DNA from 4 places in the Glaciecola sp. 1036 genome. Region 4 is predicted to be linked to each of the others. Evidence: predicted binding sites of a transcription regulator. Region 4 holds the regulator's gene; each other region holds the start of a gene.

Region 1 (2,209 bases), on a different contig from region 4:
CGCGTGCAGGCCAATTTAAGCTAGACAGTAATAATTTTGTGGTCAATTCATCAGGCGACAATTTATTAGGTTTTCCGGTTAACCCTGATGGCACTTCTGCATCGGTTGCATTAAGTACTACCGTTCCAGTGCGAATTCCTGACTCTTCAGGTTCACCACAAATGACCACTGAAGTAGATGTAAGATTTAACTTACCAGCAGGTGATCAAATTAAAGATCCAACCGAATTTGACCCTAATGACCCTTTGACATATAACGCAGCTACATCAGTTACTGTCTATGATTCATTAGGTGACTCTCACGTAATGACCTATTACTTCTTAAAAGATAATGATCCAGCAGCGGTAAACGAGTGGTATGTGGCCACTGCAGTAGATGACCAATTGGTAGACGTTGCAAACTCGGATGGCAGTGATGCGGACCCTGCAACAGCTGTTAATACCTTAGGTTCTAACTCGGGTAATGCGGTTACGGCAGCTAAAATTCGATTCAGTGAAGGTGGTGATTTCATTGGTATTGAGTCAGCGGATGGATTAGCCCAACCAAACCAAAAATTCATTACTGAGGCCTTAGGTGGCACAATCTTATCTAACGGCTCAGATTCAACTCAACAAATTTCGATTGATTTTAACTTAGACACAACAGGTGCAACGCCAAACGAACCAACCCAGTTTGCATCAGCATTTGAGGTTACGTCTTTAGAGCAAGACGGTCTGCCAGTAGGTCGTTTAACGGGTATCGATATTTCCCCTGACGGTCTCGTACGTGCAACCTTCTCAAACGGTACATCTGAACCTATCGTTCGTGTTGCCCTTGTACGTTTTGCAAATGAGCAAGGCTTAACCCAGCAATCAGGTACTCAATGGAAAGAAAGTATCGAATCTGGTGAAGCGCTTGCAGGTGAAGCCACAACGGGTACTTTTGGTGACATCAACTCGTCAGCATTAGAACAAGCTAACGTAAACTTAACCACTGAGCTTATCGACATGATAATTGCTCAACGTAACTTTCAAGCTAACTCTAGAGCATTAGAAGTTAACAACCAGCTTAACCAAACTATCTTAAATATCAGATAGGATAATTAATTAGTGCTACTTGACGCTTAAGTAGCACTATTCATAATTTCTTCAAACCTTTCTTATTTGTGTTAATGATCTTTTGTTCTTTAATCATAGGATTCGATTTTTACGAATGCATGTTTGTGAATTGAGGGGAATACGCGCTTTTGAAAGCTTCGAAATCATGGATGATTTCGTAGAGCGCCCATGGATGGGTTTACAGCGTCTTTCAAAAGCGCGTATTCCCCTCAATTGCTAAACAAACAAAATGAGTAAAAAGCCAATCCTATGCTGCACGAAATAACGACTATCCCAAAGCTGGCATCCTTATTGCAAAACTTCCATTAAGTTAATCCATAACGTCAAACTTTGACATTAAGGCAAGCAAAATGGATAAGATGTTATACGTTGCCGCCAGTGGCGCTAAGCAAGATCTCATGGCTACAGCCGTGCGTGCCAATAACTTGGCGAACGCGCAGACCACAGGTTTCAAGGCGCAGTTAGAGCAGGCAAGAGCAATGCCGGCATACGGCCAAGGTTTGCCGACTCGCGTATTTAATATGACAGAAAGTCCGTCAAATAATTACGAGGGCGGCGCCATGATTACGACAGGTCGACCTTTAGATGTGGCAATTCAAGGTGATGGATGGCTGAGCGTACAAACTCCCCAAGGTGAAGAAGTATTTACCCGAGCAGGAAATCTTAATATTGCAGCCAATGGCGCATTGCAAGATGCCTCCGGTAATTTAGTAATGGGCGAAAATGGACCCATCTTTATGCCTATTCCAGTGGCTAATGTCACTATTGCCAATGACGGCATTATATCTGCTCGCTTACAAGGTGCCCCTGAAAACGTAGTTGAAGAAGTTGGGCGTCTTAAATTAGTTAATCCTCCTAAAGATCAAGTAAAGCGCCGAGAAGATGGGCTATTTGAGCTTAAAAGCGGAGAGATTGCCGAGCAAGATATAACGGTAGCCGTTAGTTCAGGAATGCTTGAAGGTTCCAACGTAAACGCGGTTGAAGAAATGGTCGAGATGATTTCACTACAGCGTCACTACGAAATGCAAGTGAAATTAATGCGCAAAGCTGATCAGCTTTCAACGCGCGGTAACGAATTACTTAGAATTTTCTAATAGCGAATTAAGTTCGCG
Region 2 (2,209 bases), on a different contig from region 4:
CTTTCTGAAAAGCCAATGGCACCCCATGCCCGCTCTTGCCCTGCAAATTCTTTACCTTGCATAAAATTAAATAACGCAACGAGTAAGCGGGTGATTTTTGGATCGCTGGCAACATCAGCCGCTTCAAATATTACATCAAGTAAGCCCGCAATTAATCGACAATAGGCATTTGTTGACTCTAGTGGTGACAGTTGCTGTTGGTGTATTTTCTCGCGTAAATTAGGTAGATGATCCATGCCCTGTAATGCAAATGTGATGCTACCCAGTAGCCGCATCGATTGTCCGTTGTCCATTCGGCCCAAATAAAGAGATTTTAATAGGCTACGTAGATGTTGTTCGCTTTCTTCACTAGCGATTATTTGTTTAAGACGGTTTTCGGCAAATAGTTCAGCTTTTGATCCTAAATAGACGTTGCTAATTCCCCTTTCTTTTTGCAACTGGTGGATAATATCTTTTACGGCCTTTACGGTTTTACAATTGAGTGATAAATGATGTAGCGCCTGTATCTCCTGATGTTTAGCAGAGAGTAAAAAGCGTTTTGTAATATCACTATGTGTGTTCATAAATAGATCCACTCAATTGGAATCTTGGTGCCTAAAAAAACTAAAGCAAATGTTATTCCTATTTTGAGAGCAATGCTGTTTCGTGTTATTTACTGTGCATTTAGCGTAAATTCGGCGTTTTTACGTATTATTTTTAGCATTTTTGACAATGGACACCCAACAAAAGAGTGCGGTTACGCACCGATATTGGGATGTCTTGACCTATTTTAGCGCAGAAATGTGACGACTATAGTTATTAGATTATGTCTGATACTTCCGGTTTCTGAAGTTAACTAATTGAATTTGTTTAACATGTGGTTTAACTGATGGTTTTGGCACTGTTTTTGTATAATGAAAATCAGCAAACCTTGTTTAGGTTAACAAATTTTTTTTCGGATAAAGACGTCCGCACACTCTCCAAAAGGAGCGGTTGCGGGCGTTTTTTTTTGCCTTAAAAAATAGCCAAAGTGTTTGTGGGCTTTCGTTTAATTATTAAGTTAGGGGACTAAAATGGCTTATTTACTTCCTTCAGAATTTGCGACCAAAATGGTCGATGCTGGTGAATCTAAAATTTATATGTCAACGCGTGATACTTTGATCCGCGCGTATATGGCTGGTGCCATTTTGGCATTGGCAGCAGTTTTCGCGGTCTTTGTTGCCGTACAAACTGGTGTATTCTTAATCGGCGCAATTTTATTCCCGGTTGGCTTTTGTATGCTATACCTAATGGGATTCGACTTGTTAACCGGTGTTTTTGTATTAGCGCCATTGGCTTGGTTAGCTAAGCGCCCAGGGGTGACTTGGCCACAAATTCTTCGCAACTGGGGACTGGTATTTCTAGGTAATTTCGCTGGCGCATTGACTGTCGCATTTATGATGTCATTCATCTTTACTATGGGTTACAACACTGATGGTGGCGCAATTGCAGCTAAAGTAGCAAGTATTGGTGAAGCCAGAACCGTTGGTTATGCTGAATATGGCGTAGCAGGTTGGATTACCATTTTCATCCGCGGCATGTTGTGTAACTGGATGGTCTCTATGGGTGTTGTCGGTGCTATGATTTCAACTCATGTGAGTGGTAAAGTTTTGGCTATGTGGATGCCAATTATGCTGTTCTTCTTCATGGGCTTTGAACATTCAGTAGTAAACATGTTCTTGTTCCCCTTCGGTTTGATCATGGGCGGTGATTTTTCAATCATGGATTATTTCATTTGGAATGAAATTCCAACTGCACTGGGTAACTTAGTAGGTGGTCTATTGTTTACTGGTTTAACGCTATACACTACTCACGTTCGCACTGCACCAAAACGCACGTTAACTAAAGGTGGTTCTGTAGACCCAGTATTAGCTTCTAAGGTTAGCGATAAAGTTTAAATTATATGCTCAAATGTCGTCAGGGATCTTTTTCCTCTAAAGGCGCAAAATCAATAAATCAGGACTGTCTAAAGGTGACAGTGCCTGATTTATTTGATCTTGAACGCCGCGGAATTGTTGCTGCCATTGCGGATGGCATAAGCAGTAGCCAAGTAAGCCAATATGCTAGTCAAGATGCTGTTGCTAATTTTGTAAGTGACTATTTACTTACTAGTGACATTTGGTCGCCTCAGCGCGCAGCACAAAGAGTTCTCGAAACAATTAATACGCAACTTTATGTTAAAACCCAGCTT
Region 3 (2,209 bases), 260 kb from region 4:
GTAGGGAAAACAACACATTAATAAGCGGTTCTACAATGAGGTTGGGATCGCCGTTTTCGTCTAATGCGTCTAATAAAATCTCTTCTGCATCTTCATAATAACCGGATAGACCTAATACTTCACCCATCAATATTTTACTTGGCAGGTGGTTAGGATTTTCGTCTAAGCTACGTTTTAAATAAATATAACTTTCATCAATAGCACCTTTGTCAAAGGCGATATATGCTGACTCGAAATCACCGTTCAAGTCACCTTGTTGCTCTTGTTGAGCCACTACACTATGTGAAAAAAGACTTAGTAAAAGAAATAAGCGTCGCATCTACACCCTCTAAAAACAAAAAAAGCCGATTATATAATCGGCTTCTTATTCAAATAGTTTTGTTATTTTCGCCTTCTCAGGAATAATAACGCTCCGCCTATCAGCATTGCAAGCATTCCAGGTGCGCTAGCTTCAGTTACGGTTCCTGTGTCAGGCTTGGTGTGAGTAGTTAAGCCAGCAAGTTTAATTGCGTCATTTCCAGTTGACCAACTTTCAGGATGACCAAAAATACCATTATATGCACCAATCAACCAATACTGAGAATATGTAGGGTCAGAGGCCGTAGTTACAGATGAGCCAACAGAAACGTTTGAGTAATGATTAATGTGATCCCAACCAGAAGACATTAGATCTTCCCATGTGCTTGTTCCATCGAAGAAATTACCATTAGTTGCTCCGCCTGTGTAAGCGAGCACGCTCATGTCACTATCATTGCTCCACCAACCAATATTAAATGATGCAACATCAACTTCTTTGTTAAATGATAGTAACACCATTTCGTACTCTATATCATCAGGCGAATCACCGCCGTTATATATATTGTCGATGGCATGGTTTGGAGAAGAAGTGTAGTTGTTATTAATTTCGTCTTGGTTAGAAATACCTAAATGACTACCCCAGCGATTTAGTTGTGCTGGTGCAACACAAGGATCAGGATCCGTTCCTGGATTTGGTGACCCGCCATAAGGATAACCACATTCTGACGAGCTAGCCCATGCTGTTACCTGCATGTTAACACCACCAGAGCTTATATTTAAGGTGTTTCCTACACCGTAAGAACCAAATGAACCAGAGCCAAAATCCCAAGTTTGTTCTCCAGCCTGTGCCATTGATGTCATCAATGTTAGCGTTGCCGCTAATCCTAGCAATTTTATTTTCATGATCATCTCTATATGTCTACATCTAACGGTATCTTTAGCAACAACTGTGCCTAAAGAATAAACTCTTTAAAAAACAATAGAATAAAAAAACTTTCCCTGTTTTCTATCGGCGCATTGTATAAAATCCTGACACAAAAGAACAGTGAAATTTGATTGTTTTTTAAACTTTTCTCAAGTGGCTTGTTCTAATGCGTTACAAACAAAAGGCTATATGTCATTGAAATCCAATGCTATAGTTAGACCTAAGCAAATCGCTTCTTTTTAAAATGTAAAATAGTGGAAAAACGAAAAATATGACAAAAAGACGAGGCATTTATTTATTGCCAAATTTATTGACAACGGCTGGCCTTTTCAGTGGCTTTTACGCGGTTGTAATGTCTATGAATGGAATGTTTGAACATGCGTCAGTGGCTATTTTTGTCGCTATGATATTTGATGGTTTAGATGGCAGAGTCGCTAGAATTACCAATACTCAATCTGCTTTTGGAGCGGAATACGATTCAATGGCCGACATGGTATCTTTTGGTATTGCGCCGGCGTTGGTGGCTTACAATTTCGGAATGACAGATTTAGGTAAAATTGGTTGGTTGGCTGCATTTATGTATGTAGCTGGGGCCGCCTTAAGACTCGCAAGATTTAATACACAAATTGAAACTGCCGATAAGCGCTTTTTTCAAGGTCTAGCAAGTCCGGCAGCAGCTGCTGTGGTTTCAGGTACGGTTTGGGTAAGTTACGATTACAACATAGACGGAAACAGCATCGGCTTTTTAGTCGCCATAGTTACCGGTTTAGCTGGTTTATTGATGGTGAGTAATTTCAAGTACAATTCATTCAAAGAATTAAATTGGCATGGCAAAGTCCCCTTTGTGGCACTTTTAATTGTAATGCTTATTTTTATCATTGTAGCAACTGCACCATCCCTTGTTTTGGTAACGGTGTTCGCCCTATACGCTATTGCTGGGCCAGTTAATACCTTCCGAACAGTTGATAAGTTTACTTTAGAGGATGT
Region 4 (2,209 bases):
TGCTGGTACAGCAGAAGAAGTATTAGCAAATCAAGAAGTTAGAGACGTTTATCTAGGAGAGCAGTTCTCTTTGTGATAAAGTGGTTAACAACTTTTTAGCGAACTTAATGAAATCGCAATTTTTAGTGGAAGTGTAAAATAGTAATGAAACCTTCGTTACAGCTTAAATTCAGTCAGCAGCTCACCATGACGCCGCAATTGCAGCAGGCAATTAAGTTATTGCAGTTATCCACTTTGGATCTTCAACAAGAAATTCAAGAAGCATTAGAATCTAACCCGCTTTTAGAACTTACCGAACACAATCCCGAGCAAGACGGCAAACAACAGCTAGATAACAATATCGACAAAAATGTTGATAACAATGGAGAAAAGCTCACTGAATCAGCTTCTGCCAGGGAAGAAACCCTTGATAGCCATGATGCCCTAGAGAAAGGTGATATTCCTGATGATTTACCCGTGGATACTTCTTGGGATGAGTATTTAGGTTCTAGTTCGGCTCCTATCAAAATGGTGGGTTCAAATCCTGACGATGATTACGTATATCAAGGTGAAACCAGCGACTCCATTCAAGACCACCTGCTTTGGCAAATTGAAATGAGTCATTTTTCAGATAACGACAAAAGTATCGCTATCGCTATCATTGATTCCATTGACGAAGCTGGCTACCTCACCGTAAGTTGTGAAGAGATTTTAGAATCGTTAGACAACGAAGAAATTGAACTTGATGAAGTTGAATGTGTATTAAAACGCATTCAACACTGTGACCCTGTAGGCTCAGGTGCCAGAAACGTACAAGAATGTTTGCTGATACAGCTAAATCAATTTCCTGTGGACACACCTTGGTTGAAAGAAGCAAGAGACTTAATTCAAGAATATTCAGACTTGCTTGGTGGTAAAGACTATCGCACCTTAATGCGAAAAACTAAATTGAAAGAGGAGCAACTGCGTGAAGTTATGAAGTTGCTTAAAACGCTAAATCCGCGACCTGGTACAGCCATTTCAACCAAAGAACCAGAATATGTCATCCCTGATGTAAATGTGTACAAAAGCAAAGGCGTGTGGATGGTTGAATTAAACAACGACGCCCTTCCTGCCCTTTCGGTCAATGACACTTACGCCAGTTTAGCGAAAACCACAAAAAACCCAACTGAGTCTCAATTTATAAAATCCCACCTGCAAGAAGCAAAGTGGTTTATAAAAAGTTTAGAATCACGAAACGAAACCTTATTAAAAGTGTCACATTGTATAGTGACAAGACAAAAAGAGTTTTTCGAAAAGGGACCTGAAAAAATGGTGCCCATGGTACTCAACGATGTAGCAGAGATGGTGGATATGCATGAATCGACAATTTCACGTGTTACCACCCAGAAATATATGCATACACCTAGAGGTATTTTCGAACTGAAATATTTCTTCTCAAGTCATGTTGCAACGGACTCTGGCGAAAACGCCTCATCTACTGCAATTAGAGCTTTGATTAAGAAATTAGTGGCTGCAGAGCCTGCGGCTAAGCCACTGAGTGATAGCAAAATTGCGCAGTTGCTCGCAGAGCAAGGAATTCAAGTTGCTCGGCGAACCATTGCAAAATACCGGGAATCGTTAAACATTCCCCCATCAAACCAACGTAAGAGTCTGATCTAAGACTTATACAACAAAAGAGGGCCTAGCATTATGCAAATTAACCTAACTGGTCATCACGTTGAAATCACTGATTCTCTTCGTAATTATGTAGATACTAAGTTTGAAAAGTTGGAACGTCATTTTGATCACATCAATAATGTTCATGTGATTTTAAATGTGGAAAAGTTGAATCAAAAAGCAGAAGCCACGTTACACTTGAACGGTGGTCAAATATTTGCTGATTCAGAGCATACCGACATGTATGCAGCCATTGACTCGCTGATAGATAAATTGGATCGACAAGTCATCAAACACAAAGAGAAACTAAAACGCCACTAAGTGTTGTATGATAATTTCAGACATAATTTCACTTGACCGCACCAAATGTGCGGTTGAGTGCCAAAGCAAAAAACGAATTTTAGAAATCATCAGCGAGATTGCGGTAAAACAAAATCCCTCACTCGATCAAGTTGATGTGCTTAATAGTTTATTAAGCCGCGAAAAAATGGGCAGCACAGGCATTGGCAACGGCATTGCAATTCCTCATGGTCGCATAAGCGGAATCGACAATGTAATGGCCATTATTGTG

What was found. The regulator sigma-54, encoded in region 4, starts transcription at its own class of promoters, with help from an activator protein. The targets are predictions, from matches to a motif close to GTTGGCACGNNNNTNGNNT.
Region 1: a site for sigma-54 is predicted at 1,376-1,394, ahead of flgF (flagellar basal-body rod protein FlgF). Genes of this name have one in related genera too.
Region 2: a site for sigma-54 is predicted at 874-892, ahead of ACNKW3_RS17530 (formate/nitrite transporter family protein). Genes of this name have one in related genera too.
Region 3: a site for sigma-54 is predicted at 1,236-1,254, ahead of xdp1 (exosortase-dependent surface protein XDP1). Genes of this name have one in related genera too.

What each region holds. Positions count from the first base shown of each region.
Region 1 is NZ_JBLWFH010000009.1:90,969-93,177, forward strand. It holds gene flgE (flagellar hook protein FlgE) at 1-1,076, shown strand, start outside; gene flgF (flagellar basal-body rod protein FlgF) at 1,448-2,191, shown strand.
Region 2 is NZ_JBLWFH010000016.1:47,663-49,871, forward strand. It holds gene ACNKW3_RS17525 (nitrate- and nitrite sensing domain-containing protein) at 1-563, opposite strand, end outside; gene ACNKW3_RS17530 (formate/nitrite transporter family protein) at 1,053-1,916, shown strand; gene ACNKW3_RS17535 (protein kinase domain-containing protein) at 1,991-2,209, shown strand, end outside.
Region 3 is NZ_JBLWFH010000004.1:3,321-5,529, reverse strand. It holds gene prsT (XrtA/PEP-CTERM system TPR-repeat protein PrsT) at 1-319, opposite strand, end outside; gene xdp1 (exosortase-dependent surface protein XDP1) at 382-1,200, opposite strand; gene pssA (CDP-diacylglycerol--serine O-phosphatidyltransferase) at 1,494-2,209, shown strand, end outside.
Region 4 is NZ_JBLWFH010000004.1:262,772-264,980, forward strand. It holds gene lptB (LPS export ABC transporter ATP-binding protein) at 1-76, shown strand, start outside; gene ACNKW3_RS08405 (RNA polymerase factor sigma-54) at 145-1,641, shown strand; gene hpf (ribosome hibernation promoting factor) at 1,672-1,959, shown strand; gene ptsN (PTS IIA-like nitrogen regulatory protein PtsN) at 1,967-2,209, shown strand, end outside.